DNA from 3 places in the Citrobacter tructae genome. Region 3 is predicted to be linked to each of the others. Evidence: predicted binding sites of a transcription regulator. Region 3 holds the regulator's gene; each other region holds the start of a gene.

Region 1 (9,703 bases), 2.0 Mb from region 3:
TGGCTTCTGCCGGTTTTGGGGTGATCGCCACCTTTATCACTCTGTTTTATGACGCCAAAGGCTGGGACGGTGCGGCATTTGCGTTGACGCTGTTCAGCTGTACGTTTGTCGGGACTCGCCTGTTATTCCCAAACGGTATCAATCGATTAGGTGGGCTAAATGTGGCGATGATCTGCTTTTGCGTGGAGATTGTCGGGCTGCTGTTGGTGGGGATGGCATCCATGCCGTGGATGGCGAAAGTGGGCGTTCTGCTGGCTGGCGCGGGATTCTCACTGGTGTTCCCAGCGCTGGGCGTGGTCGCAGTAAAAGCGGTGCCACAGCAGAATCAGGGCGCTGCGCTGGCAACCTATACGGTATTTATGGATCTCTCGCTGGGGGTTACCGGGCCGCTGGCGGGGCTGGTGATGACGTGGGCGGGTGTGCCGATTATCTATCTGGCGGCAGCCGGACTGGTAGCGGTGGCGTTATTACTGACTTGGCGGTTAAAAAAACGGCCCCCGGAGGAATCTGCGGAGGCCGTGTCATCATCTTAACTGTTACTGGATAACCAGCGTGTTAATGATGTTTTCTGCGGTCGTCTGCGCTTTCTGCTGATCGTCAGCAGGCAGCGTGATCTGCAGGGTCAGCAGTTGATTGTCCACTTTACCCAGCACCACGGAAGAGTATGCGGTCTGGCCTTTGGCGGAGATGATGCTGTCTAATTGCTGAAGAGTATGGCCTTTCAGCTCAATTGACTTGTTGGTGACGACCTGCAACTGCGGGTCACGGCTACGCTGTTGATCTTCCAGGCGTTTTGCCAGTACAGTCAGATCTTCACTGGTGTCATCACCGACAATCACAATCACCGCTTTCTGGCCGGTTGCGTCAGAATAAACGTGCATATTGTTGGCCTGAGTGCCTAGCTTACCGCTCTGATCGGTCATATCCGCTGGCAGAGAAAAACTGAGTTTGCCGTCCAGCAGGCTGACCGGTTGTCCGGCTGCGTTACTTTCTGCAGCAGCACCTTCGGCTGGCGCTTTTGTATCGCTATTATCACAGGCCGCAAGCCCCATAACCAGCAGGCCAATACCGACATATTTAACCAGATTGCGCATTGACTTCTTCCTTTCGATAAACGGCCATAACGGCTCATTCGTCCATCTTATCACAACTCGGAAAATGAACCTTTAACTCGTCTGCAATGCAGCGATTTCAGATTTATCTGCCAGCCTTTTCAGTAACATATTCAGCAACACGCCGTACATCGGCAGGAAGAAAATAATACTGATCAGCACCTTGAAACAGTAATCGACAAGCGCGATTTCCATCCAGTGCTCGGCCATAAAGGCATCCGGGCTACGCCAGAAGGCGATAAAGAAGAAGGCCAGCGTATCGCTGATGTTGCCAAACAGCGTGGACGCGGTAGGGGCGAGCCACCAGCGACGGTTCTGACGCAGGCGGTTAAAGACATGCACATCCAGAATTTGTCCCAGTGCGTAGGCCATAAAACTGGCGGCGGCGATACGGGCGACAAATAGGTTAAAGTGCAGCAGCGCATCGAACCCCTGCCAGGACCCCATATAAAATAGCGCGGAAACCACATACGAAATCAACAGTGCGGGGATCATGACGGCAAAAATGATGCGTCGCGCCAGCGGTGCGCCAAAAATGCGTACAGTCAGGTCGGTGGCGAGGAAAATAAACGGAAAGCTAAAGGCCCCCCATGTGGTGTGGAAACCGAAGATGGTGATCGGTAGTTGCACCAGATAGTTACTGGAAGTGATCACCAGTAGATGAAATAGCGATAGCCAGAACAACGCTTTTACGCGCTGAGTTTGTGTAAACGGAGTCATATTGTACCTTTTTAGTAAACAATTGGGGTGAGGGAACCCAATAAAACGGACGCATGATACTGCTTTAATGCTGCTTTGCAATGGTTGTTTTTCACGCAATCGTTAACCTGATTGGCTTACTGAGCAACAGAGCGTAAAATAACGCCGTTTTTTATTGAACGAGACAACGATGAGCGATTTGTTTACCTCTCCCGACCATACCCTTGATGCCCAGGGGCTGCGCTGCCCGGAACCGGTGATGATGGTGCGTAAAACTGTGCGCGGCATGCAGGCCGGTGAAACGCTGCTGATTGTCGCGGACGATCCGGCGACAACCCGCGACATTCCCGGCTTTTGTACGTTTATGGAACATGAGCTGGTGGCCAAAGAGACCGACTCTCTGCCGTACCGCTATTTGGTGCGTAAAGGCCAGTAATCTGGCCAGAAGACGCACCAAACGTGGGCCGGATGAGGCAGTGCCGCCATCCGGCAAAAAACTATCCTTTACGCAACAACCGCAGCGCGTTGGCAGTCACCAGCACCGTCGCACCGGTATCTGCCAGCACCGCCAGCCACAATCCGGTGATCCCCAGCAGCGTGGTTATCAGGAAAATCCCCTTCAGACCCAGCGCAATGGCAATGTTTTGACGAATATTGGCATGGGTGGCGCGTGCCAGTTGGATCATTTGCACCAGACCGCGCAGGCGGTTATGGGTCAGGGCGGCGTCTGCCGTTTCCAGCGCGACGTCGGTGCCGCTTCCCATTGCAATGCCGATGGTAGCCGCTTTCATTGCCGGTGCGTCGTTGATCCCGTCACCGACCATCGCCAGCGGCGACTGTTGGTTCAGGCTGGTGACCACCCGGACTTTATCTTCCGGTAGCAGGCCTGCTTTGAATTCCAGACCCAACTCACTGGCAATCGCTGCCGCTGCACGTGGGTTATCACCGGTCAGGATCACGCCTTTCACGCCCAACTGGTTAAGCTCGCTAATGGCACTAAGGGCATCGTCACGCAGCGTATCCTGTAAGGCCAGCACGCCGAGTACCACATCGTTGCGCAGCACCAGTACCACCGTTTGCCCTGCGCTTTCGAGCTCGCTTATTCGCCCGGCAAAAGCTTCGGCAGGCTGTTTGCCCGCAGCACAAATCAGCACCTGCTCGCCGTTGACCTGTGCTTCGATGCCTGAGCCGACCAGCGCACGCTGTGCCTGAGCTGCCGGGATGGTCAATTCGCGGGTCTGTGCTTCGCGGACAATCGCCTGGGCCAGCGGGTGCGTGGCACCTTGCTCAACCGCCGCCGCCAGCGCCAGCAGTTCGGACTCGCTGATACCGCTCGCCGGATGAATAGCCGTTACGCGTGGCTTACCCACGGTCAGGGTACCGGTTTTATCGAATGCTACATGAGTCACTCTGCCCAGTTGTTCCAGCGCGGCACCACCTTTAATCAGCGCGCCACGGCGTGCTGCCGCCGCCAGCCCGGAGGTGATCGCCGCAGGTGTTGAGATAACCAATGCACACGGGCAACCAATAAGCAGCAGAGTCAGCCCTTTATAAATCCATTCCTGCCAGGAGGCGGCAAACAGCAGCGGTGGTACGAGAGTGACCAGCAGGGCGATCGCCATGATGGCCGGGGTGTAAATCCGACTAAAACGGTCAATAAATCGCTCAATGGGGGCTCGACGCTCTTCGGCTTCTTCAATCAGCTTCAGGATACGGTCAATGGCGCTGGCGCCTGGTTCAGACAGGACTTCAAGCGTGACGAGACGGTCAACGCTGGTGGCACCCGCCGGGACTTTATCGCCCGTGGCGCGTTCGACCGGGATCGATTCGCCGGTCAGGGCGCTTTCATCAAAGCTGGCAAAGCCGGAGACCAGTTTGCCGTCGGCAGGTAGGCGCCCCCCTGCGGCCACTTCAATCATATCGCCTGGCTGGAGGGTGTTAATGGCAACCTCTTCGCGCTCGCCATTGCGCAGGCGGATCGCGGTTTCTGGTTTCAGCGCCATCAGCGCGCTGACCCCTTTGCGGGCGCGGCTGGCGGCCCATCCTTCCAGACGTTCGCCAATTAAAAACAGCAGCAGCACCATCGCGGCTTCTGCCGTGGCACCAATAAACAGTGCGCCAATGGCGGCGACGCTCATCAGCGTTTCAATGGCAAAGTAGCTGCCGGTTTTCATCAGGCGCAGCGCCTGGCGGGCGATGGGATACAGCCCGACCAACGTGGTGGCGATAAACGCTATCTGACCAAAGGGATGATTGAACTGCTCCAGACCCCAGCTAATCGCCATCATGATGATCAACGAAATCAGCGGCAGATTTTCTTTAAAGCGTGACTCGGGGGCGGCTTCCGGCGCCAGCTCATCGCGCAGAGTGTAACCTGCCTTTTGCACTGCGTTTTCTATTTGCTGGCGGATATCGCTCCCGGCATCGACCACCAGTTTTTCGGTGGCGAACAGCACCTGGACCTGGTTTACGCCGCTGACCTGGCGGACGGCATTTTCAACTTTACGCGCGCAGGCGGCGCAATCCATGCCTGATACTTTCCAGGTATAGCGAGTGCCGTCCACGGTCTCGGAAACGGGCGCGGGCGTTGAGCAACTGCCTTCACAGCAGCAGTCATCAACCTTTTGCGGCGCAGGAGCAAGCTTGAATGCAGAAAATTGTGGGGCTTTTTTGCCATCAGTATCAGGCGTCGACATGGCATCCTCCGGTTGATAATCATTTCGTATTAACCGGAGGATACACTCTGGAGTAGACTCCAGAGTCAAGCGTTTTTAAAGATACAGCGAACGCACAATCAGGAAATGGCCCGCGAAGTAGCAGGCGGCGGCAATCGCGTTATCGGCGCGGAAGCGGTAACGATAATGACTGCCCAGCCAGACAATATTGCCGATGAACAGCAATGAGGCCCCCATAAATGCCGATAGCGCCGGGCTGGTTGGGCGGAAGAACCACAGTTCGCCTGCCATCCAGACCATCATCAGGGTGATGCCGATAAAGGTGCATATGGCGACGCGCAGTTCTTCCAGTCGCGTCCAGATTACGGCGATCAGCAGGGTACCCAACACCAGCAGCACCAGCGGCAGAGGCCAGAAGAACGACATCGTCATTTGGCTGGCGAAGTAGATGGTATAGAGCAAATGCGACAGGAAAAACGCGCCCACGGCGTACAGCAGGCGTTGACGCGGCAACAGCGTCAGCGCATCGCCGAGCAGAGAGGCAAGCAGACCGGCCAGCACCAGATAGCTGATGGCGTTAAACATTGGTGCCTGCCAGGCCAGCAGCAGCAGGAGTAATAACGTCAGGGGTTTAAAGACCCAGCGTTGCCAGACGGGGCCACGATAGGATGCATCCACAAACAGCCAAGCGGAAAGACAGACAGCGATAAACGACCAAAGCATCTTAGTTCCTTGAATTCGTTATTTTTTCGTAAGCGGGATGCCTACGGCTCTTCTGTCCAGTGTAGAGGCCGATACCGCCAGATGACAACACCATAACAGGCAGGGTATGCTTATTTCCGCATTTTCTGATGGGTTAATAAGATGAGTAAGCCGCCACTTTTTTTCATTGTTATCATTGCATTAATCGTTGTCGCCGCGTCGTTTCGCTTTGTCCAGCAGCGACGGGAAAAAGCAGATAATGATGCCGCGCCGCTGATGCAAAAGCAGGTTGTGGTGAGTAATAAACGGGAAAAACCACTTAATGACAGACGTTCGCGTCAGCAGGAAGTCACCCCGGCAGGTACCAGCATGCGTTATGAAGCGAGCTTTAAGCCGCAAAGCGGGGGAATGGAGCAGACGTTTCGCCTGGATGCGCAGCAGTACCATGCGCTAACGGTCGGCGATAAAGGCACGCTGAGTTACAGAGGGTCGCGTTTTGAGGGATTTAGCGCGCAACCATAGATGAGTAGGCCGGAAATGGCGTCAGCCGCCATCCGGCATCACGGTTACTTCTTCAACTGATCCTTAATTTTCTTCTGCCAGACCAGCAACTCAAATACGCCGAACAGAAAAATACGCACTTTCTCGCCGGTGGTCATCTGTGGTCCGTCTTTCGGCATGGTTGATTTCAGCAGCGCTAACTGCATGCCGTGCATCAGCACCATAAACACTAGCGCCACGTTAACGAATATATTGAGCGGGCGCGGAAAGGGCTGAAAAAGATTGAGCAGTAAAAATGCCCAGACGCACAGCATCAGCAAGCGTCCCAGATTAATCAGCATGGCGTTCTCCTTGTGCTTCACGTTGATACAGGCGATAGGCGACCTGGCCTGCCACTTTTTCGCGGTACAACGACCAGTTAACCGGAACCGGCGGCAGGCCGTTTTCGACTTCGCTCTCAACGTAAATATACGCCTCGTTTGCCAGCCAGCCATTCGTTTCCAGAAGAGTTAATGTTTCTTCCAGTAATCCTTTACGAAATGGCGGATCGACAAACACCACATTATGCGGTGTACCTGCCTGAGCCAGAAACGCCAGCGTATTGGTGTTGACGACGCGGGCGTGATTTGCCTTCAGCGTGACGAGATTTTTTTGTAGCTGCTGAGACACCGCCCGATCCATTTCCAGCAGCGTTGCGCCTGCCGCATAACGGGAGAGTGCTTCCAGCCCCAACGCACCGCTGCCGGCAAAGCAGTCGAGGCAGTGGGCATCGACCATCACCGGGGCCAGCCAGTTAAAGAGCGTTTCGCGGACACGGTCGGTGGTTGGTCGCAGACCTTGGCTGTCCGGAACCGGGAGTTTACGGCCGCGCCATTGCCCGCCAATAATGCGGATCTGGCCGCTGCCTGAGTGATTCGGTTTTTTCATTTCAATTATTGCTCAATCCGCCTATAGCATGTCATTCCAGGCGGTGATGTGAGTTAAGTTAAGTGATAGACTATTTCATCATTTTTTTAGCTGCTATGTACATAGCGTTGACGCTGTGCCATGAAGCAACAGCGGGGAGTGTAGTCGCAAATGGCGAAAGAGAAAAAACGTGGCTTTTTTTCCTGGCTGGGCTTTGGTCAAAAAGAGCAGGCACCGGAAAACGAGACAGAACTAAAAAACGAAGAACAACAACCGGTTGCTGAAGAAACAGCCGTCGTTGAGGAACAGCCGCGCGTACAGGAAACCCATAGCGAAGCAGAAACGGAAGCCTTTGCTGCCGAAGTCGTGGAAGTCACTGAACAGGTTGCGGAAATCGAAAAACTGCAGCCTGAGCCGGAACCTGTTGCCGAGCAACCGCAGCCGGAAGTTGAGCCGGTTGTTGACGTTCCCGCGCCAGCGGCGGTTATCGAACACGAAGAATTACCGTTGCCGGAAGAGGTGAAAGCCGAAGAAATTTCTGCTCAAGAGTGGCAGGCCGAAGCGGAAACCGTTGAAATTGTTGAAGCAGTTGAAGAAGAAGCGGAAAACGAACCGCAACTGACCGACGAAGAGCTGGAAGCGCAGGCGCTGGCTGCCGAGGCTGCTGAAGAAGCCGTCATGGTTGTGCCGGTAGAAGAACCTGCTGTAGAAGAGTCGGCAGAAGAAGAGGTGGTTCAGGAGCAGGAAAAACCGACCAAAGAAGGTTTCTTTGCGCGCCTGAAACGCAGCCTGCTGAAAACCAAAGAAAATCTCGGTTCCGGATTTATCAGTCTGTTCCGCGGTAAAAAGATCGACGATGATCTGTTTGAAGAGCTGGAAGAACAGCTGCTGATCGCCGATGTCGGTGTGGAAACTACCCGTAAGATCATTGCGAACCTGACAGAAGGTGCCAGCCGCAAGCAGCTCAAAGATGCAGAAGCGTTGTATGGTCTGCTGAAAGATGAAATGGGCGAGATTCTGGCGAAGGTTGATGAACCGCTGAATGTTGATGGCAAGACGCCATTTGTTATCTTAATGGTTGGCGTCAACGGCGTGGGAAAAACCACCACCATCGGCAAGCTGGCGCGTCAGTTCGAGCAGCAGGGTAAATCGGTGATGCTGGCGGCGGGCGATACCTTCCGTGCGGCGGCGGTCGAGCAGCTGCAGGTCTGGGGTCAGCGTAACAATATCCCGGTGATTGCTCAGCATACCGGCGCGGATTCCGCGTCTGTTATCTTTGATGCCATCCAGGCGGCGAAGGCGCGTAACGTTGACGTGTTGATCGCTGATACCGCAGGTCGTTTGCAGAACAAAGCGCACCTGATGGAAGAATTGAAAAAAATCGTTCGTGTGATGAAGAAGCTCGACGTTGATGCACCGCATGAAGTTATGCTGACTATCGATGCCAGTACCGGGCAGAATGCCATAAGCCAGGCCAAACTGTTCCATGAAGCGGTAGGCATAACCGGTATCACCCTGACCAAGCTGGACGGTACGGCGAAAGGTGGGGTTATCTTCTCGGTTGCCGACCAGTTTGGCATCCCTATCCGTTATATCGGTGTGGGCGAACGTATCGAGGATTTACGTCCGTTTAAAGCGGACGATTTTATAGAGGCACTTTTTGCCCGAGAGGATTAACAATGATTCGCTTTGAACATGTCAGCAAGGCCTATCTCGGTGGGAGACAAGCGCTGCAGGGGGTCACATTCCATATGCAGCCTGGCGAGATGGCGTTTCTGACCGGCCACTCCGGTGCGGGTAAAAGTACCCTGCTGAAGCTGATCTGTGGGATCGAACGACCCAGCGCCGGGAAAATCTACTTCAGCGGGCATGACATCAGCCGTTTGAAAAACCGTGAAGTGCCGTTTCTGCGCCGCCAGATCGGGATGATTTTTCAGGATCACCATCTACTGATGGATCGGACCGTTTTTGACAACGTGGCGATCCCGCTGATTATCGCGGGCGCCAGCGGAGACGATATTCGTCGCCGCGTGTCAGCGGCACTGGACAAGGTCGGGCTGCTGGACAAAGCGAAGAACTTCCCGATTCAACTCTCCGGCGGTGAACAACAGCGCGTGGGGATTGCCCGTGCGGTGGTGAATAAGCCTGCGGTTCTGCTGGCGGATGAACCGACCGGGAACCTTGATGACGCGTTGTCAGAAGGGATCTTGCGCTTGTTCGAAGAGTTTAACCGCGTCGGGGTCACGGTATTAATGGCGACGCACGACATTGGGCTGATCTCCCGTCGTTCCTATCGCCAGATGGTCCTGAGCGACGGACATCTGCATGGAGGCCTGGCGCATGAATAGACGTGACGCTATTAATCAAATCAAACAGTTCGGTGGTCGGCTGGATCGTTTTCGTAAATCGGGCGGTGCACCGGGTGACGGTGGGCGGAACGCGCCGAAACGCGCGAAATCCTCGCCAAAGCCGAACTCGCGTAAAACCAATGTCTTTAACGAGCAGGTACGCTATGCGTTCCAGGGCGCGTTACAGGATCTGAAAAGCAAGCCGCTGGCGACATTCCTGACGGTGATGGTGATCGCCATCTCCCTGACGCTGCCAAGCGTGTGTTACATGGTTTATAAGAACGTAAACCAGGCGGCAAGCCAATATTATCCGTCCCCGCAGATCACCGTGTATTTGCAGAAAACTCTGGATGATGATGCGGCGGCGCGGGTGGTAGGCCAATTGCAGGCAGAGCAGGGCGTGGAGAAAGTGAATTATCTTTCCCGCGACGATGCGTTGGGTGAATTCCGTAACTGGTCTGGTTTTGGTGGCGCGCTGGATATGCTGGAAGAGAACCCGCTTCCGGCTGTGGCGGTGGTTATCCCAAAATTGGATTTCCAGGGAACGGAATCGCTCAACACGCTGCGTGACCGTGTTGCACAAATTAATGGTATTGATGAAGTGCGCATGGATGACAGTTGGTTTGCACGACTGGCATCGCTGACAGGCCTGGTGGGGCGTGTGTCAGCGATGATTGGCGTACTAATGGTGGCAGCCGTCTTCCTGGTCATCGGCAACAGCGTACGGCTGAGCATTTTTGCCCGTCGCGATACCATTAAC
Region 2 (9,703 bases), 1.8 Mb from region 3:
GCTTGCGTGTTGTGAATACAGCTTTTCCACGAGAAAAGTTGAATTGGCTGGTCAGTGAAGGGCATCAATTGGTTTCATAACAATGAAAACAATCTTCTTTCTGTTTCGCAGGACCAATCGCCGGTTAACCTTGACCGCGGTACAGGGTATACTTTCACGATTTTCACTGTTTTGAGCCAGACATGAAGCTGATACGAGGCATACATAATCTCAGTCAGGCCCCGCATGGGTGTGTGCTGACTATTGGTAATTTCGATGGCGTACATCGTGGTCATCGTGCGTTGCTGCAGGGCTTACAGGAAGAAGGGCGCAAACGAAATTTACCGGTAGTGGTGATGATTTTCGAGCCGCAGCCGCTGGAACTGTTTGCGACTGAAAAGTCTCCTGCGCGACTGACTCGCTTGCGGGAAAAGCTGCGTTATCTGGCGGAGTGCGGCGTTGATTACGTACTGTGCGTGCGTTTTGATCGACGTTTTGCCGCATTAACGGCACAGAATTTTATCAGCGACCTGCTGGTGAAGCGCCTCGGTGTACAATTTCTCGCCGTGGGTGATGATTTCCGCTTTGGTGCTAGCCGCGCGGGCGATTTCTTGTTATTACAGGAAGCGGGCGCTGAGTATGGCTTTGATATAACCAGCACTCAAACCTTCTGTGAAGGTGGTGTGCGCATTAGCAGTACCGCCGTGCGCCAGGCGTTGGCCGAAGATAATCTGCTGCTGGCCGAAAGCTTACTGGGACATCCGTTTACCATTTCAGGACGGGTGGTACACGGCGACGAGCTAGGGCGTACCATCGGTTTCCCGACGGCAAATGTCCCCCTTCGTCGCCAGGTTTCTCCGGTCAAAGGGGTGTACGCGGTTGAGGTGATGGGATTGGGCGAAACCCCTTTACCCGGGGTCGCGAATATCGGTACCCGCCCAACGGTGGCAGGCGTACGCCAGCAGTTAGAAGTGCATCTCCTGGATGTTGTAATGGACCTCTACGGTCGCCATATAGATGTAGTGCTGCGTAAAAAAATACGCAACGAACAGCGATTTGCCTCGCTGGATGAACTAAAAGCGCAGATTGCGCGTGATGAGTTAACTGCCCGCGAATTTTTTGGGCTATCAAAACCGGCTTAACGCCTATACGAGTTTTAAATACGGAACCGAGAATCTGATGAGTGACTATAAATCAACCCTGAATTTGCCGGAAACAGGGTTCCCGATGCGCGGCGATCTCGCCAAGCGTGAACCGGGAATGCTGGCGCGTTGGACCGATGATGACCTGTACGGCATCATTCGTGCGGCTAAAAAAGGCAAAAAAACCTTTATTCTGCATGATGGCCCTCCTTATGCGAATGGCAGCATTCATATTGGTCACTCAGTTAACAAGATTCTGAAAGATATTATCGTGAAGTCCAAAGGGCTCACGGGTTATGACTCGCCTTACGTTCCGGGCTGGGACTGCCACGGTCTGCCTATCGAATTGAAAGTAGAGCAGGAGTTCGGTAAGCCGGGCGAGAAGTTCACCGCCGCTGAGTTCCGCGCTAAGTGCCGTGAATACGCCGCAACGCAGGTTGACGGCCAGCGTAAAGATTTTATCCGTCTGGGTGTACTGGGTGACTGGCAGAAGCCGTACCTGACCATGGACTTCAAAACGGAAGCCAACATCATCCGTGCGCTGGGTAAAATCATCGGCAACGGCCACCTGCATAAAGGCGCGAAGCCGGTGCACTGGTGCGTAGACTGCCGTTCCGCGCTGGCGGAAGCGGAAGTTGAGTATTACGACAAAACCTCCCCGTCCATCGACGTTGCGTTCCACGCCGCCGATCAGGATGCGGTGAAAGCGAAATTTGGCGTTTCTGACGTTAATGGCCCGATCTCTCTGGTTATCTGGACCACCACCCCGTGGACGTTACCGGCGAACCGCGCTATCTCTCTGGCACCTGATTTTGATTATGCGCTGGTACAGATTGACGGTCAGGCGTTGATTCTGGCGAAAGATCTGGTTGAAAGCGTGATGCAGCGTATTGGTGCGGCGGAGTACACCATCCTCGGCACGGTAAAAGGTGCGGAGCTGGAGCTGCTGCGCTTTACCCATCCGTTTATGGGCTTCGATGTTCCGGCGATCCTTGGCGATCACGTGACGCTGGATGCGGGTACTGGTGCGGTACATACTGCGCCAGGCCATGGTCCGGATGACTATGTGATTGGTCAGAAATACGGTCTGGAAGTCGCTAACCCCGTTGGGCCGGACGGTGCATATCTGCCGGGCACTTATCCGACGCTGGATGGCGTTAACGTCTTCAAAGCTAACGATGTAGTTGTGGCGTTGCTAACCGAAAAAGGTGCGCTGCTTCACGTTGAGAAGATGCAGCACAGCTATCCGTGCTGCTGGCGTCACAAGTCGCCGATTATCTTCCGTGCGACCCCGCAGTGGTTTGTCAGCATGGATCAGAAAGGCCTGCGTGCGCAGTCGCTGAAAGAGATCAAAGGCGTGCAGTGGATCCCGGACTGGGGTCAGGCGCGTATTGAATCCATGGTTGCCAACCGTCCTGACTGGTGTATCTCCCGTCAGCGTACGTGGGGCGTGCCGATGTCTCTGTTTGTCCACAAAGACACTGAAGAGCTACATCCACGCGCTATCGAACTGATGGAAGAAGTGGCTAAACGTGTTGAAGTTGACGGTATCCAGGCATGGTGGGATCTCGATCCAAAAGATATCCTTGGCGACGAAGCCGACCAGTACGTCAAAGTACCGGATACGCTGGACGTGTGGTTCGACTCCGGTTCAACCCACTCATCCGTCGTCGACGTGCGTCCTGAGTTTTCGGGCCATGCCGCAGATATGTATCTGGAAGGTTCTGACCAACACCGTGGCTGGTTCATGTCATCTCTGATGATCTCCACCGCGATGAAGGGCAAAGCGCCATACCGTCAGGTACTGACCCACGGCTTCACCGTCGATGGTCAGGGTCGCAAGATGTCCAAGTCCATCGGTAACACCGTTAGCCCACAGGATGTGATGAACAAACTGGGCGCGGATATTCTGCGTCTGTGGGTCGCTTCTACCGATTACACCGGTGAAATGGCAGTTTCTGACGAAATCCTGAAACGCGCTGCTGACAGCTATCGTCGTATCCGTAACACCGCGCGCTTCCTGCTGGCAAACCTGAATGGGTTTGATCCGGTAAAAGACATGGTGAAACCGGAAGAGATGGTGGTTTTGGATCGCTGGGCCGTTGGCTGTGCACAAGCGGCGCAGGAAGAGATCCTCAAAGCATACGAAGCCTATGACTTCCACGAAGTCGTACAGCGCCTGATGCGCTTCTGCTCCGTCGAAATGGGTTCGTTCTACCTCGATATCATCAAAGACCGTCAGTACACCGCGAAAGCGGATAGCGTAGCGCGTCGTAGCTGCCAGACTGCGCTGTTCCATATCGCCGAAGCGCTGGTGCGTTGGATGGCGCCGATCATGTCCTTCACCGCAGATGAAATCTGGGGTTACCTGCCGGGCGATCGCGAGAAGTATGTCTTCACCGGTGAGTGGTACCAGGGTCTGTTTGGTCTGGCCGATACCGAAGCGATGAACGATGCCTTCTGGGACGAGCTGCTGAAAGTGCGTGGCGAAGTGAACAAAGTCATCGAGCAGGCGCGTGCGGATAAGAAAGTGGGCGGTTCTCTGGAAGCGGCAGTGACCCTGTACGCTGAACCTGAACTGGCTGCCAAACTGACCGCACTGGGCGAAGAATTGCGCTTTGTCCTGCTGACCTCTGGCGCAGTGGTTGCGGATTATGCCGCGGCACCGGCTGATGCTCAGCAAAGTGAACTGCTCAAAGGGCTGAAAATCGTCCTGAGCAAAGCCGAAGGCGAGAAATGCCCGCGTTGCTGGCATTACACGACCGACGTCGGCCAGGTGGCGGAACACGCAGAAATCTGTGGACGCTGTGTCAGCAACATCGCCGGTGATGGCGAACAACGTAAGTTTGCCTGATGAGTAAGCCTCTTTGTTCAACAGGACTACGCTGGCTGTGGCTGGTGGTAGTCGTGCTGATTATCGATTTGGGCAGCAAGTACCTGATCCTCCAGAATTTTGCTCTGGGGGATACGGTGTCGCTGTTCCCGTCGCTAAATCTGCACTATGCGCGTAACTATGGCGCGGCGTTTAGCTTCTTAGCTGACAGCGGTGGCTGGCAACGATGGTTCTTTGCTGGTATCGCGATTGGTATCTGCGTCATTCTGGCGGTGATGATGTATCGCTCGAAGGCGACGCAGAAGCTGAATAACATCGCGTATGCGTTAATCATTGGCGGAGCATTGGGCAACCTGTTTGACCGCCTGTGGCACGGCTTCGTGGTTGATATGATTGACTTTTACGTCGGTGACTGGCATTTCGCGACATTCAACCTGGCCGATACGGCGATCTGTATCGGTGCGGCGTTGATCGTGCTGGAAGGCTTCTTACCGTCGAAAGAGCAAAAAGCCGCATAAAAAATGCCGGATGGGGTGTTTACACCTTATCCGGCCTACAGTTTTATCGACCTTTTCGCCTTCGGGCACACTATGTGAGCAATCTGCATGTCTAAATCAGTACAGAGTAACAGTGCGGTGCTGGTGCACTTCACTTTAAAGCTCGACGATGGCTCCACCGCAGAGTCAACCCGCAATAACGGCAAGCCTGCGCTGTTTCGCCTGGGCGACGGTTCTCTGTCTGAAGGACTGGAGCAACATTTGCTGGGGTTAAAGGAGGGCGATAAAACCACTTTTGCTCTGGAGCCGGACGCTGCTTTTGGCGTATCAAGCCCGGATCTCATTCAGTATTTCTCGCGTCGGGAGTTTATGGACGCGGGTGAGCCAGAAATTGGCGCAATCATGCTCTTTACCGCAATGGACGGCAGTGAGATGCCAGGCGTGATCCGCGAAATCAACGGTGACTCGATCACGGTTGACTTCAACCATCCGCTGGCCGGGCATACCGTTCATTTTGATATTGAAGTGCTGGAAGTCGAACCGGCACTGGAGGCGTAAAATGCAGATCCTGTTGGCCAACCCGCGCGGTTTTTGCGCCGGCGTAGACCGCGCTATCAGCATTGTGGAAAACGCGCTGGCTATTTACGGCGCGCCGATTTATGTCCGCCATGAGGTGGTGCATAACCGCTATGTGGTGGATAGCCTGCGCGAGCGCGGGGCGATTTTTATCGAGCAAATCAGTGAAGTGCCGGACGGTGCGATCCTGATCTTCTCTGCCCACGGTGTGTCTCAGGCTGTGCGTAACGAAGCCAAAGGCCGAGATCTCACGGTCTTTGATGCAACCTGCCCGCTGGTGACCAAAGTACATATGGAAGTCGCCCGCGCCAGCCGTCGTGGAGAAGAGTCGATTCTGATTGGTCACGCCGGACACCCGGAAGTTGAAGGCACGATGGGCCAGTACAGCAACCCGCAAGGGGGCATGTACCTGGTTGAATCACCGGATGATGTGCGGACGCTGGACGTTAAAAACGAAGCGAAGCTGTCGTTTATGACGCAGACCACGCTCTCCGTGGACGACACCTCTGACGTAATTGACGCACTGCGTAACCGTTTCCCGAAAATTGTCGGGCCACGCAAAGACGATATCTGCTATGCCACCACTAACCGTCAGGAAGCTGTCCGTGCGCTGGCGGAACAAGCTGATGTGGTTCTGGTGGTCGGTTCGAAAAACTCCTCTAACTCCAACCGTCTGGCCGAGCTGGCTCAGCGTATGGGCAAGGCAGCATACCTGATCGACGATGCCACTGATATCCAGGAGTTGTGGGTGAAAGACGCGGCATGTGTCGGCGTGACCGCTGGCGCTTCTGCTCCGGATATTCTGGTGCAGAACGTGATTACTCGTCTGCAGGAGTTTGGTGGTGGAGAACCTGTTCCACTGGAAGGACGCGAAGAGAACATTGTTTTCGAAGTGCCTAAAGAGCTGCGTGTGGATGTTCGTGAAGTAGAGTAAAACTTTCACTTACCTATTATGAGAAGATGCCAGACCTAACGTCTGGCATTTTTTTTGGAGAAACCATGCGCTTACCGATCATTCTTGATACCGATCCTGGCATTGATGATGCCGCCGCCATTGCCGCTGCGCTGTTTGCCCCTGAGCTGGATCTGCAACTGATGACCACAGTAGCGGGCAATGTTTCGGTGGAAAAAACCACCCGCAATGCGTTGCAGTTGCTGCATTTCTGGAATGCGGATATTCCGCTGGCGCAGGGGGCATCCATGCCGCTGGTGCGACCGCTGCGCGATGCGGCTTCTGTGCACGGTGAGTCCGGCATGGCAGGATATGATTTTGTCGAACACGATCGCCAACCGATGGCAAAACCCGCCTTCCAGGCTATTCGCGACGTGCTGATGCACGCCCCGCAGCCTGTTACGCTGGTGGCGATTGGCCCCTTGACGAATATTGCGTTGCTGCTGATCCATTATCCTGAATGCGTATTCAATATTCGCCGCCTGGTGATGATGGGTGGCTCTGCCGGGCGTGGTAACTTTACGCCAAACGCGGAATTTAACATTGCAATCGACCCTGAGGCTGCTGCGAAAGTCTTCCAGAGCGGGCTGGAGATTGTGATGTGTGGCCTGGATGTCACTAACCAGGCGATGCTCGCGCCGGAGTATCTGGCGACATTGTCACAACTTAATCAGACGGGAAAAATGCTGCACGCGCTGTTTAGCCATTATCGTAGCGGTAGTATGAATACGGGATTGCGCATGCACGATCTCTGCGCCATTGCCTGGTTGGTCCGCCCGGATCTGTTCACAATGAAGCCGTGCTTTGTGGCAGTAGAAACGCAGGGGGAATATACGTCGGGTACGACGGTGGTGGATATTGAAGGTCGACTTGGTCAACCGGCAAATGCACAGGTGGCGCTGGGGCTGAATGTAGAAGGTTTTCAACAGTGGGTTGCTCACGTGATGTCGCTGGCACCCTGATGTCTGCACGATATAACGATATGATGCTGCTTATTCCGTAGTGTCATGTCTTTTACTGATATCTCTCCCTGTTTATCATTAAATTCTAATTATCGACGTTTTCGGCTGGCGGCGCAGCGATACGCTGGTTACTCTGAAAACGATTTACGTAAAATTAACAAAAGAGAATAGCTATGCAATATGCACAAATCCGCGTTGCCATCGCGGGAGCCGGAGGACGCATGGGGCGTCAGTTGATTCAGGCCACCCTCGGCATGGATGGCGTACAGCTCGGTGCAGCGCTGGAGCGCGAAGGGTCTTCGCTGCTGGGCAGCGATGCGGGGGAGTTAGCGGGAGCCGGGAAGACGGGCGTTACCGTGCAAAGCAGCCTTGAGGCGATTAAAGATGATTTTGATATTTTCATCGATTTTACCCGTCCGGAAGGCACGCTGACACATCTTGCGTTTTGCCGTCAGCATGGCAAAGGGATGGTCATTGGCACTACAGGTTTTGATGAGGCGGGCAAACAGGCTATTCGCGATGCCGCGCAGGAGATTGGCATCGTTTTCGCCGCTAACTTTAGCGTGGGTGTTAACGTCATGCTGAAACTACTGGAAAAAGCGGCGAAAGTGATGGGGGATTATACCGATATCGAAATTATCGAAGCCCATCACCGTCATAAAGTGGATGCGCCGTCAGGCACCGCGTTAGCGATGGGGGAGGCGATTGCCGGGGCACTGGATAAAGATTTGAAGGACTGTGCCGTCTACTCACGTGAGGGCTATACCGGTGAGCGCGTACCTGGCACGATCGGCTTTGCCACGGTGCGAGCAGGTGACATCGTCGGGGAACATACCGCGATGTTCGCTGATATTGGCGAACGTATTGAGATTACGCACAAAGCCTCCAGCCGTATGACGTTTGCTAACGGTGCGGTGAGATCGGCTCTTTGGTTAAAATCTAAATCAAATGGTCTTTTTGATATGCGTGATGTGCTTGATTTACGCAATTTATAAGATTTAATTACCCTTCGTGATGTGGTTATGGTAATCGTAATTAGTTGATTACATGGGGCAATATTTTATTGCCCTTTTATTTTTATTGTTCAGATGTTATTTTCTACTTAGTTTCATGTTTTACAATGTTTTGTTGGTGTTTTTTGTTGCTTTAATGTGAATTTTGACCAAATGGTCCACTTTTTCTCAGGGTCGTTCTCTTTTTAACACTGTTTGCGTTCCGCAAGCGTTTTCTACCTTTACTTAGCTGATCTTTTTGCCTGTTAAATCGCATGATTAACCTCAGTGGCGTAAAATAATAATAAAAATTGCCCTTTTGGGTAGACTTTTATCCGGGCTGTCTCTAGAATGCCGCCGTTTGCCAGAAATCCATAGGTAAGCAAATTTGCATTGATTCATGACGTGTTAATGAATTAATATGCAAATAAAGTGAGTGAATATTCTCTGGAGGGTGTTTTGATTAAGTCAGCGCTATTGGTTCTGGAAGACGGAACCCAGTTTCACGGTCGGGCCATTGGGGCAACAGGTTCGGCGGTTGGGGAAGTCGTTTTCAATACTTCAATGACCGGTTATCAAGAAATCCTCACTGATCCTTCCTATTCCCGCCAAATCGTCACTCTTACTTATCCTCATATCGGCAATGTCGGCACCAATGAAGCCGATGCAGAATCCTCCCAGGTACATGCGCAAGGCTTGGTCATCCGTGACCTGCCACTGATTGCCAGCAACTACCGCAATACCGAAGACCTCTCTGCTTACCTGAAGCGCCATAACATTGTGGCGATTGCCGATATTGATACCCGTAAGCTGACCCGTCTGCTGCGTGAGAAGGGCGCTCAAAACGGCTGCATCGTCGCAGGCGATAGCCTGGATGCGGCGCTGGCGCTGGAAAAAGCGAAAGCCTTCCCGGGCCTGAACGGCATGGATCTGGCAAAAGAAGTTACCACGACAGAACCGTATAACTGGACGCAGGGGAGCTGGACGCTGGCAGGGGAACTGCCGGAAGCGAAGTCCGAAGAAGAGCTGTCGTTCCACGTCGTGGCCTACGATTTTGGTGCGAAACGCAACATTCTGCGTATGCTGGTGGATCGCGGCTGCCGCCTGACGGTTGTGCCTGCGAAGACCTCCGCAGAAGACGTGCTGAAGCTGAATCCGGACGGGATCTTCCTGTCCAACGGTCCAGGCGACCCGGCACCGTGTGATTATGCGATTGCCGCGATTCAAAAATTCCTCGAAACCGATATCCCGGTATTTGGTATCTGCCTCGGCCATCAGCTACTGGCGCTGGCGAGCGGTGCGAAGACCATCAAGATGAAGTTCGGCCACCACGGCGGTAACCATCCGGTAAAAGATATTGATAACAACACAGTGATGATCACCGCGCAGAACCATGGTTTTGCGGTCGATGAAGCCTCCATGCCTGCCAACCTGCGCGTGACCCACAAGTCACTGTTCGACGGCACCCTGCAAGGGATTCATCGTACCGATAAACCGGCGTTCAGCTTCCAGGGCCACCCTGAAGCGAGTCCGGGTCCGCACGATGCAGCGCCGCTGTTCGACCACTTTATCGAGCTTATTGAGCAATACCGTCAGTCCGCGAAATAATCAGGAGTTAAAAGAGCCATGCCAAAACGTACAGACATAAAAAGTATCCTGATTCTGGGCGCGGGTCCGATTGTTATCGGCCAGGCGTGTGAGTTTGACTATTCCGGCGCACAGGCATGTAAAGCCCTGCGTGAAGAGGGTTACCGCGTTATTCTGGTCAAC
Region 3 (9,703 bases):
CTCACTTACCCCCTTAAAGCATGCAGATTTGATTATCTGTTCACCAGTTTTACCTTTATTTGCTGTTTTTTTTTGCGGTCAGTAGCGAAACAAAGTATTAAACGAAAAAAGCTATTAAGTTTCCCGTTTCTATAGATTAGAATCATCAAGCTTTGAAAATCACACGCAGGCATGATAGACCTGCCTTAACAGAGGACTGCTCAGTGGCGCGGATAAACCGAATCTCGATCACGCTCTGTGCTTTGCTTTTTACCACACTCCCTTTTACGTCAGTGGCCCATGCTTCCAAGCAGACCAGGACGACCCCTACTGTTTCCCATACCATCAAAACGGTAGATAAAAAGAAAAGCGCGACAGCCAGTAAAAAAGTGACACAAACCACCAAGAAAACGGCTAAAAAGACCACCAGTAAAACCAGCACTAAAACCGCTTCTTCTTCCAAAAAACGCACAGCGACTCCAGCAAAATCAACTAAAACGGTCAACCGTCGCGGTAAAACAGCGACTGCACAGACCGCTGCTGTGACCTGGACTGAAAAATGCACCCCGCGCAAAGGTCACAAACCGCGCTGTGTAAAAGTGAAATCGACAGCCCCGGTAGCCCTTGCCGATACTCATAAAGTTAAAGTGCAAAAAGCGACCAAAACCGCCATGTCTACCCTGATGAACCAGATCGGTAAACCCTACCGCTGGGGTGGCTCATCACCAAGAACCGGCTTTGATTGTAGCGGTCTGGTCTATTACGCGTATAAGGATCTGGTGAAGTTCCGTATTCCGCGTACCGCCAATGAAATGTATCACCTGCGCGACGCTGCACCGATTGACCGCGACGAGCTGAAAAACGGCGATCTGGTGTTCTTTCGCACCCAGGGCCGCGGCACTGCCGATCACGTTGGCGTCTACGTCGGTAACGGTAAATTTATCCAGTCTCCACGCAGCGGCCAGGAAATCCAAATCACCTCCCTGAGCGAAGATTACTGGCAGCGCCACTATGTGGGTGCTCGTCGAGTGATGACGCCAAAAACAATTCGCTAAAAACTTACCCTACCGCGTGTGCTGTAGGGTAAGTTCTTCTTTTGCATAACCTTTCAATTTGCTACCCTATCCTTACTCACAATGAGGCTATTGTGTGTACTCAATATAAATAATAAGGAGAGAAGCAATGTCGTTCGAATTACCTGCATTACCGTATGCCAAAGATGCTCTGGTCCCGCACATTTCTGCTGAAACGCTGGAATACCACTATGGCAAACATCACCAGACTTACGTTACTAATCTGAATAACCTGATCAAAGGCACGGCGTTTGAAGGCAAATCACTGGAAGAGATCGTTCGTAGCTCTGAAGGCGGTGTGTTTAATAACGCAGCCCAGGTCTGGAACCACACCTTCTACTGGAACTGCCTGGCACCAAACGCGGGCGGCGAACCGACCGGCGAACTGGCCGAAGCCATTGCCGCATCCTTTGGCAGCTTCGCTGACTTCAAAGCGCAATTCACCGATGCTGCTATCAAAAACTTCGGTGCTGGCTGGACCTGGCTGGTCAAAGGTACCGATGGCAAGCTGGCGATCGTTTCCACCTCAAATGCCGGTACGCCGCTGACCACCGATGCGACGCCGCTGATGACCGTTGATGTGTGGGAACACGCCTACTACATCGATTATCGCAATGCGCGTCCTGGCTACCTGGAACATTTCTGGGCGCTGGTGAACTGGGCGTTTGTTGCGAAAAACTTCGCAGCATAAAAAAGATAGCGCAGAAGGAGACCCCTTCTGCGTTTTTGCATTAATTCGCGGTAGTGATAGCCTCTTCAGGCTGTTTTCTTGCTGAAACAAAGACCAGTAACAGAGCCAAGCCCGCCACAATCGCTCCCATCACCGGGACGAAACTGTAGCCTAATCCGCCGGATATCACCGCCCCACCGGCCGCAGCGCCCAAAGCATTCCCCAGATTAAACGCGCCAATGTTGACCGATGATGATAAACCCGGCGCTTCGCTGGCAACGCGCATCACACGCATCTGCAACGGCGGGACCACCGCAAACGTTGCCGCCCCCCATACCACCATGCTGATTGCTGCGCCCAGTTCACTACGCGCCAGTAACGGGATCGCCAGCATAATCACCATCAGTAGCAGTAAGAAGCCCTTCAGTGTGCCGTTGACTGAGCGGTCTGCCAGTTTGCCGCCCAGATAGTTACCGATTGAAAACCCGACGCCAATCAGCACCAGCATTCCGGTAACAAAGGCCGGCGTGGCATGAGTAATGCTGTGCAGCACCGGTGAAATGTAAGTATAAAGCGTGAACATCGCGCCGGCCCCCAGAACGGTCGTCAGCAGAGCCGACAGCACCTGTGGACGCATCAGCACCGCCAGCTCTTTGCGCACGTCCGGGCGCTTTCCTGCCCCACCTTTCGGTAATGAGAAGAACAGGCTGACCATTGCGATGACGCCAAGACCCGCAGTGGCCATAAACGACATGCGCCAGCCGATGGTTTCACCCAGCCAGGTGGCCGCTGGAACGCCGCCAATATTGGCGATGGTTAACCCCATAAACATGGTAGCAACGGCGCTAGCCTGTTTGTGCTTTGGCACCACGCTTGCAGCCACTACCGAGCCGAGGCCAAAAAAAGCACCATGGTTAAGACTGGTCAAAATACGCGATAACATCAGGGTGGTGTAATCCGGCGATATTGCCGACAGCACGTTGCCCAGCGTAAAAATCGCCATCAGAAAAATAAGCGCCTTACGGCGCGCACGGTGAGAAAGCAGCAAGGTCATTAGCGGTGCGCCGACCATTACCCCTACCGCATAGGCACTTATTAACATGCCTGCCGCCGGAATCGAGACATCGACACCTTTAGCAATGACGGGCAACAATCCCATTGGCGAAAATTCGGTCGTGCCAATGCCAAACGCCCCAATTGCCAACGCTAGTAAAGGATAATTGATTTTCATACCGCGACTCCGTAACGTCGAGCCGTGGCACGACATAAATTAAGAGTCAAAAGCATGACACTGATCGCAAAATTAATAAAGTTAACAAAATTGCAAAAGACTTTTGCTTATTTGCAAACAATAGAAAAGGAAGAGTAAGCGGAAAAGATGAGGGAGAGCTAACTCCCTCGGGGAAATCAATGCAGCGCTGCGGTCAGGCCACCCGCGACGATCAAACCCAGAACAATAATGGTAGTGACTAACGAAAATTTCAGATCGGTGCTCATCAAGTTTTCTCCTTTTTATTCCCACACAAAAAGTGATATTGCGCATTTTTACACACTTGAAAGCAAAAATCTCTCACGATTTATATTGATAACTGCTTTTAACTCTTCCCCTTTTCGTTAAGATCAGACAAAATTCCACGCTTACTTAATTAGCGTACCGGCCATTGACCCCTTCCTGACGTTCCGTGTCGTTTTCCTTGGCGTACCGCAACCCTGATGTTGCGCGAAGGGTGTGTAAGGCAAACGTTTACCTGGAGTATTCTCAGGAGCTTAGGATATGGTCTGGAGTGAGATGTAATGGCAACAATTAAAGATGTGGCGAAGCGAGCAAACGTTTCCACTACAACCGTATCACACGTAATTAACAAAACACGCTTTGTCGCGGAAGAGACGCGCAATGCCGTTTGGGCAGCGATTAAAGAGTTACATTACTCCCCAAGCGCAGTAGCGCGCAGCCTGAAGGTGAATCACACCAAATCAATCGGCTTGCTGGCGACCAGCAGCGAAGCTGCCTATTTTGCGGAAATTATCGAAGCTGTTGAGAAGAACTGTTTCCAGAAAGGCTACACCCTGATTCTGGGAAACGCGTGGAACAGCCTCGAAAAACAACAGGCCTATCTCTCCATGATGGCGCAAAAGCGCGTGGATGGCCTGCTGGTGATGTGTTCAGAATATCCTGAGTCGCTACTTTCCATGCTCGAAGAGTATCGCCATATTCCGATGGTGGTAATGGACTGGGGCGAAGCCAAAGCCGACTTTACCGATACGGTCATTGATAACGCCTTTGAAGGCGGCTATATGGCAGGTCGTTATCTGGTTGAGCGCGGTCATCGCGAGATTGGCGTGATCCCAGGTCCTATGGAGCGCAACACCGGAGCCGGTCGTCTGGCTGGTTTTATGAAAGCGATGGAAGAAGCGCTGATTAAAGTCCCTGAGAACTGGATTGTTCAGGGTGATTTTGAGCCTGAATCCGGGTATCGCGCCATGCAGCAGATCCTCTCCCAGTCACATCGCCCGACCGCCGTTTTCTGTGGTGGCGATATCATGGCGATGGGCGCGCTCTGCGCCGCGGACGAGATGGGCTTACGCGTCCCGCAGGATGTGTCGCTGATTGGTTATGACAACGTGCGTAATGCCCGGTTCTTCACTCCGGCATTAACCACTATTCACCAGCCGAAGGATTCCCTCGGTGAAACAGCCTTTAACATGCTGTTAGACCGTATCGTGAATAAGCGCGAAGTGTCGCAGTCAATTGAGGTGCATCCGCGCCTGGTAGAACGTCGCTCCGTTGCAGACGGCCCGTTCCGCGATTACCGTCGTTAATCTGTTGCGCGGGGGCCTTATTCTGGCTCCCGCAACCACTCTTTATTCAGCGTTTCGCTGTCCCCTAAATAGTCCAGCAGCCAGCCCAGCGCAGGCGAGGTATCATTCTGCTGCCAGGTCAGGCAACAAGCGGCATCAGGAAAGGGATTCTCAAGCTGTAGCGCGACCCATTTACCGCTGTCGATCCACGGTTTAGAAAAATGCGTCGGCACCATCCCCACACATAGCCCCGCCGATAAACAGGTAGCGGATGACTCCCAGTCGGGCACTACCACCCGCTTTTGGTTATCCAGCAGCCAGGTGATGCGCTTTGGCAGCGTGCGCGAAGTATCTTCACGCACCAGCGACGGCCAGTTGCGCAACGTGTCGTCGCTGAGCGGCCCGGGCATCGACGCCAACGGATGATGGCTCGCTACCACGCAATTCCAGCTCAACATCCCCATATCGCGAAACGTGTAACGTCCCCCCACCGGAATGGCCTGCGTCGCGCCAATAGCCAGTTCCACGCGCCCATCTGACAGTGCATCCCAGACGCCGTTAAACACCTCCTGAAAAACGAGTAATTCCACATCATCAAAATGACGGTAGAAATCCACAATCATCTGCCGGGTCCGTTCCGGCCGGACGATATTATCGACCGCAATCGCCAACTGCCCGCGCCAGCCGTTAGCAATTTGCTGACATTGCTGACGGGTGATCTGCATTTTTTTGATAACAGACCGCCCTTCTTTTAAAAACCACGCCCCGGCGGGCGTTAATTCCACATCCCGATGGCGGCGTTCAAAAAGTGGCACAGCCAGCCACTCCTCCAGCTGTCGCACGGTATAGCTTACCGCCGAAGGCACACGGTGCAACTCCTGGGCGGCAGAGCTAAAGCTGCCGTTACGCGCAACCGCATCAACCACTTCAAGGGAATATTCCGACCACATACTCTGCCTGCAAAAAATTTGAAATCAGTATGCAAATATTAGCGTTTCACAGCAAGAATTACACTCACTACACTCAGCGACACTGTTTTACTACTAAAAAGAGAAATGATGATGCAACCTGGAAAAGGGTTTTTAGTCTGGCTGGCAGGTCTTAGCGTGCTCGGTTTTCTGGCAACGGATATGTATTTGCCAGCATTTGCGGCTATTCAGTCCGATTTGCAAACCCCTGCGTCTGCCGTCAGCGCCAGCCTTAGCTTGTTCTTAGCTGGTTTTGCCGTCGCGCAACTTCTGTGGGGGCCTCTCTCCGACCATTATGGTCGTAAGCCCATTTTACTGCTGGGCTTATCCATCTTCGCGCTGGGCAGTCTCGGTATGTTATGGGTCGAAAACGCGACCGGCTTGCTGGTATTGCGCTTTATCCAGGCCGTTGGCGTTTGTGCGGCGTCGGTCATCTGGCAAGCGCTGGTTGCCGATTATTATCCCTCACAAAAAGTTAACCGTATCTTTGCCACGATTATGCCTCTGGTCGGATTATCGCCTGCGCTTGCGCCATTGTTAGGCAGTTGGATCCTGATGCATTTTTCCTGGCAGGCTATCTTTGCCACCCTGTTTGCAATCACCTTGATCCTGATGCTACCGGCCCTGCGCCTGAAGCCGACGACAAAAGCGCGTGACGATAGTCAGGATAAACTCACCTTTGCCACCCTGCTGCGCTCCAGAACATACCGTGGCAATGTGCTGATTTATGCCGCCTGCTCCGCGAGCTTTTTCGCCTGGCTGACCGGCTCGCCGTTTATCCTGAGCGAGATGGGCTATAGCCCAGCCGTCATTGGCCTGAGCTATGTGCCACAAACTATTGCCTTTTTGATAGGCGGATACGGCTGTCGTGCCGCATTGCAAAAATGGGAAGGCCGCCAGTTGCTACCTTGGCTGCTCATCCTTTATGCCGTGAGCGTTATCGCCACCTGGGCGACCGGCTTTATTCACCACGTTGCACTGGCCGAAATCCTGATCCCATTCTGCGTGATGGCAATAGCGAACGGTGCGATCTACCCCATTGTCGTCGCTCAGGCGTTACGTCCCTTTCCTCAGGCAACAGGACGTGCCGCCGCACTGCAGAACACGCTGCAACTCGGTCTATGCTTCCTGGCGAGCTTGATCGTTTCGTGGTTAATCAGCACGCCGCTGTTCACCACTACCAGCGTCATGCTATCAACAGTGTTACTGGCCGCGCTGGGTTACAAAATGCAATCGCAGAAAGAAAGTGACTCTCTGGCAGATGAGGTGTCTACGGTTGCACACGGCGAGTCACATTAATAACACAAATTATTAATTAGCTGGCTAACAGTTTTCTATTGAATCGCCCAAAATTGAGGCCTATACTGATTCTCAGTTGTTAAAAAAACGATAATTTTTATGTCTTAACGGGAACAAGCACGTTCCCGTTTAACCATGGATGGTCTTTTCGGTAAGGGTTCCTCCCTTCCTCTGTTCTACGTCGGATAATAGATTCACAGATTAATTCCGTGAAATTTCTCACAAGACCAAAAAAGCGTCTACGCTGTTTTAAGGTTCTGATCACCGACCAGTGATGGAGAAGCTATGAGTTCATCGTGTATAGAAGACGTCAGCGTACCGGATGATGACTGGTACCGAATCACTAATGAGTTGTTGAGCCGTGCGGGTATTACGATTAATGGTTCTGCGCCGGCGGATATTCGCGTTAAAAACCCCGTTTTTTTCAAACGTGTTTTACAAGAAGGTTCGCTGGGTTTAGGTGAAAGCTATATGGATGGTTGGTGGGAATGCGATCGTCTGGATATGTTTTTTACCAAAGTCTTACGCGCAGATCTGGAAAGCCAACTCCCCCGCCATTTCAAAGATACTCTCCGTATCGCAACGGCGCGTCTGTTTAATCTACAGACTAAAAAGCGCGCGTGGGTTGTCGGCAAAGAGCACTACGATCTTGGCAACGATCTCTTTACCCGCATGCTCGACCCCTATATGCAGTATTCCTGCGCCTACTGGAAAGATGCCGACACTCTGGAAGCTGCCCAGCAGGCGAAGCTCAGGATGATTAGCGAGAAATTGCAGTTGAAGCCAGGAATGCGCGTGCTCGATATTGGTTGCGGCTGGGGAGGCCTGTCCCAGTTTATGGCGGCACAATACGGCGTGAGTGTGGTGGGCGTGACGATTTCAGCGGAACAACAGAAACTGGCGCAGGCGCGCTGTGAAGGGTTGGACGTTACTATTTTACTCCAGGACTACCGCGACCTGAACGACCGCTTTGACCGCATTGTCTCCGTCGGTATGTTTGAGCATGTGGGGCCAAAAAACTACAACACCTACTTTGATGTGGTCGATCGCAATTTAAAGCCAGATGGTCTGTTTTTGCTGCACAGTATCGGTTCAAAGAAAACTGACAATAACGTTGACCCATGGATCAACAAATACATTTTCCCTAACGGTTGTTTACCATCGGTACGCCAGATTGCCAACGCCAGCGAGTCACATTTTGTGATGGAGGACTGGCACAATTTTGGTGCGGATTACGATACCACGTTGATGGCCTGGCATGAGCGTTTCATGGAGAGCTGGCCGGAGATTGCCGATAATTATACTGAGCGTTTTAAACGCATGTTCAGTTATTACCTCAACGCCTGTGCCGGTGCGTTTCGCGCACGTGATATTCAGCTTTGGCAGGTGGTTTTCTCTCGCGGTGTGGAACACGGCCTGCGCGTTCCACGCTAGTTCTTTCGGCCCCCGTTCGCGACGGGGGCTTTTCATCATGACTCAGGCCCCAGCCTCACCGGTGATGTTGCTGATCGCGCTTTCTCGCGCGGCCAGCACGCGCTCAACGGTATCCACAACCGCCTGCGTTTGCGGGTCGATTTCGATATTAACCCGTGCGCCCAGCTTTTTCTTGCCAAGCGTCGTACGCTCCAGCGTTTCCGGGATCAGATGCACGCAAAAGCGCGTCGGCGTCACTTCACCGACCGTCAGGCTGATGCCATCAATACCGATAAATCCTTTATACAGGATGTATTTCATCAGCGACGTATCCTGGACCTTGAACCATATCTGCCGATTATTCTCGGAGGTCAGAATTTTCGACACCTCGGCGGTGGTCATAATATGACCCGACATTAAGTGTCCGCCAATCTCATCGCTGAATTTAGCCGCACGCTCAACGTTGACCAAATCCCCGACCTTCAGGTCGCCCAGATTGGTAATACGCAGCGTTTCTTTCATCAGATCAAAGCTTATCTGGTTGCCGTTAATTTCGGTTATCGTCAGACAACAACCATTGTGTGCCACCGATGCGCCCGTCTCCAGCCCATCCAGCATGTATTCAGGTAACTCCACTACATGCGTGCGAAAATTTGGTTTTTCATCAACAGACACCAGTTTCGCGGTGCCCTGCACAATACCCGTAAACATACCTCTAACTCCTGAACGTAATTAAGACATCTCTGCTGAGCACAATAGCAGGTGAAAATTGCGGTTGCCAGCAATGCACCGCCCCCACCTGTTTTTTCACTGGAGAATTACGTATTCCTCGCTACAATAGACTGCAATTTCCCCTGTATTTTCTTCTTGCTGCCCTATAAGGCGGCTTTTTTAGTCTCTCAAATAACAACAATATAATGGTGTAAACGTGCAAAAGTATGTAATTGAAGCGCGTCAGTTATTAGCTCTGGCAATTCCGGTGATTCTTGCGCAAATCGCCCAAACCGCAATGGGGTTCGTCGATACCGTCATGGCGGGCGGATACAGTGCGACGGACATGGCCGCCGTTGCTATCGGGACCTCCATCTGGCTCCCGGCCATTCTTTTTGGTCACGGTCTCCTGCTGGCTCTGACGCCGGTTATTGCGCAACTTAATGGCTCTGGTCGCCGCGATCGCATTGCCCATCAAATACGCCAGGGTTTCTGGCTGGCGGGCAGCGTTTCCGTGCTGATCATGGTGGTACTGTGGAACGCGGGGTACATTATCCGCTCCATGCATAACATCGATCCGGCGCTGGCCGATAAAGCCGTAGGTTATTTGCGCGCGCTGTTGTGGGGCGCGCCGGGCTATTTATTCTTCCAGGTTGCCCGTAACCAGTGTGAAGGTCTGGCCAAAACCAAACCGGCGATGGTGATGGGTTTTCTTGGTCTGTTGGTGAACATTCCTGTTAACTACATTTTCATCTATGGTCACTTTGGCATGCCAGAACTCGGCGGCGTAG

The links. The regulator PurR, encoded in region 3, represses purine synthesis genes. The targets are predictions, from matches to a motif close to CANGCAAACGTTTGCNTG.
Region 1: tusA (sulfurtransferase TusA) is a predicted target of PurR. The motif match lies at 1,925-1,942, and genes of this name have one in related genera.
Region 2: carA (glutamine-hydrolyzing carbamoyl-phosphate synthase small subunit) is a predicted target of PurR. The motif match lies at 8,284-8,301, and genes of this name have one in related genera.

What each region holds. Positions count from the first base shown of each region.
Region 1 is NZ_CP038469.1:3,688,527-3,698,229, forward strand. It holds gene E4Z61_RS18275 (MFS transporter) at 1-533, shown strand, start outside; gene E4Z61_RS18280 (DcrB family lipoprotein) at 537-1,094, opposite strand; gene E4Z61_RS18285 (7-cyano-7-deazaguanine/7-aminomethyl-7-deazaguanine transporter) at 1,167-1,832, opposite strand; gene tusA (sulfurtransferase TusA) at 2,002-2,247, shown strand; gene zntA (Zn(II)/Cd(II)/Pb(II) translocating P-type ATPase ZntA) at 2,309-4,507, opposite strand; gene E4Z61_RS18300 (lysoplasmalogenase) at 4,583-5,209, opposite strand; gene E4Z61_RS18305 (DUF2500 domain-containing protein) at 5,351-5,710, shown strand; gene E4Z61_RS18310 (DUF1145 family protein) at 5,755-6,030, opposite strand; gene rsmD (16S rRNA (guanine(966)-N(2))-methyltransferase) at 6,020-6,616, opposite strand; gene ftsY (signal recognition particle-docking protein FtsY) at 6,767-8,272, shown strand; gene ftsE (cell division ATP-binding protein FtsE) at 8,275-8,943, shown strand; gene ftsX (permease-like cell division protein FtsX) at 8,936-9,703, shown strand, end outside.
Region 2 is NZ_CP038469.1:2,646,838-2,656,540, reverse strand. It holds partial or broken gene E4Z61_RS24145 (DUF2575 domain-containing protein) at 1-175, shown strand, start outside; gene ribF (bifunctional riboflavin kinase/FAD synthetase) at 183-1,121, shown strand; gene ileS (isoleucine--tRNA ligase) at 1,159-3,975, shown strand; gene lspA (signal peptidase II) at 3,975-4,472, shown strand; gene fkpB (FKBP-type peptidyl-prolyl cis-trans isomerase) at 4,560-5,009, shown strand; gene ispH (4-hydroxy-3-methylbut-2-enyl diphosphate reductase) at 5,011-5,961, shown strand; gene rihC (ribonucleoside hydrolase RihC) at 6,027-6,941, shown strand; gene dapB (4-hydroxy-tetrahydrodipicolinate reductase) at 7,115-7,936, shown strand; gene carA (glutamine-hydrolyzing carbamoyl-phosphate synthase small subunit) at 8,393-9,541, shown strand; gene carB (carbamoyl-phosphate synthase large subunit) at 9,560-9,703, shown strand, end outside.
Region 3 is NZ_CP038469.1:801,840-811,542, reverse strand. It holds gene E4Z61_RS04430 (C40 family peptidase) at 204-1,034, shown strand; gene sodB (superoxide dismutase [Fe]) at 1,162-1,743, shown strand; gene E4Z61_RS04420 (MFS transporter) at 1,784-2,953, opposite strand; gene cydH (cytochrome bd-I accessory subunit CydH) at 3,130-3,219, opposite strand; gene purR (HTH-type transcriptional repressor PurR) at 3,517-4,542, shown strand; gene punR (DNA-binding transcriptional activator PunR) at 4,560-5,471, opposite strand; gene punC (purine nucleoside transporter PunC) at 5,583-6,788, shown strand; gene cfa (cyclopropane fatty acyl phospholipid synthase) at 7,074-8,222, shown strand; gene E4Z61_RS04390 (riboflavin synthase subunit alpha) at 8,265-8,912, opposite strand; gene mdtK (multidrug efflux MATE transporter MdtK) at 9,130-9,703, shown strand, end outside.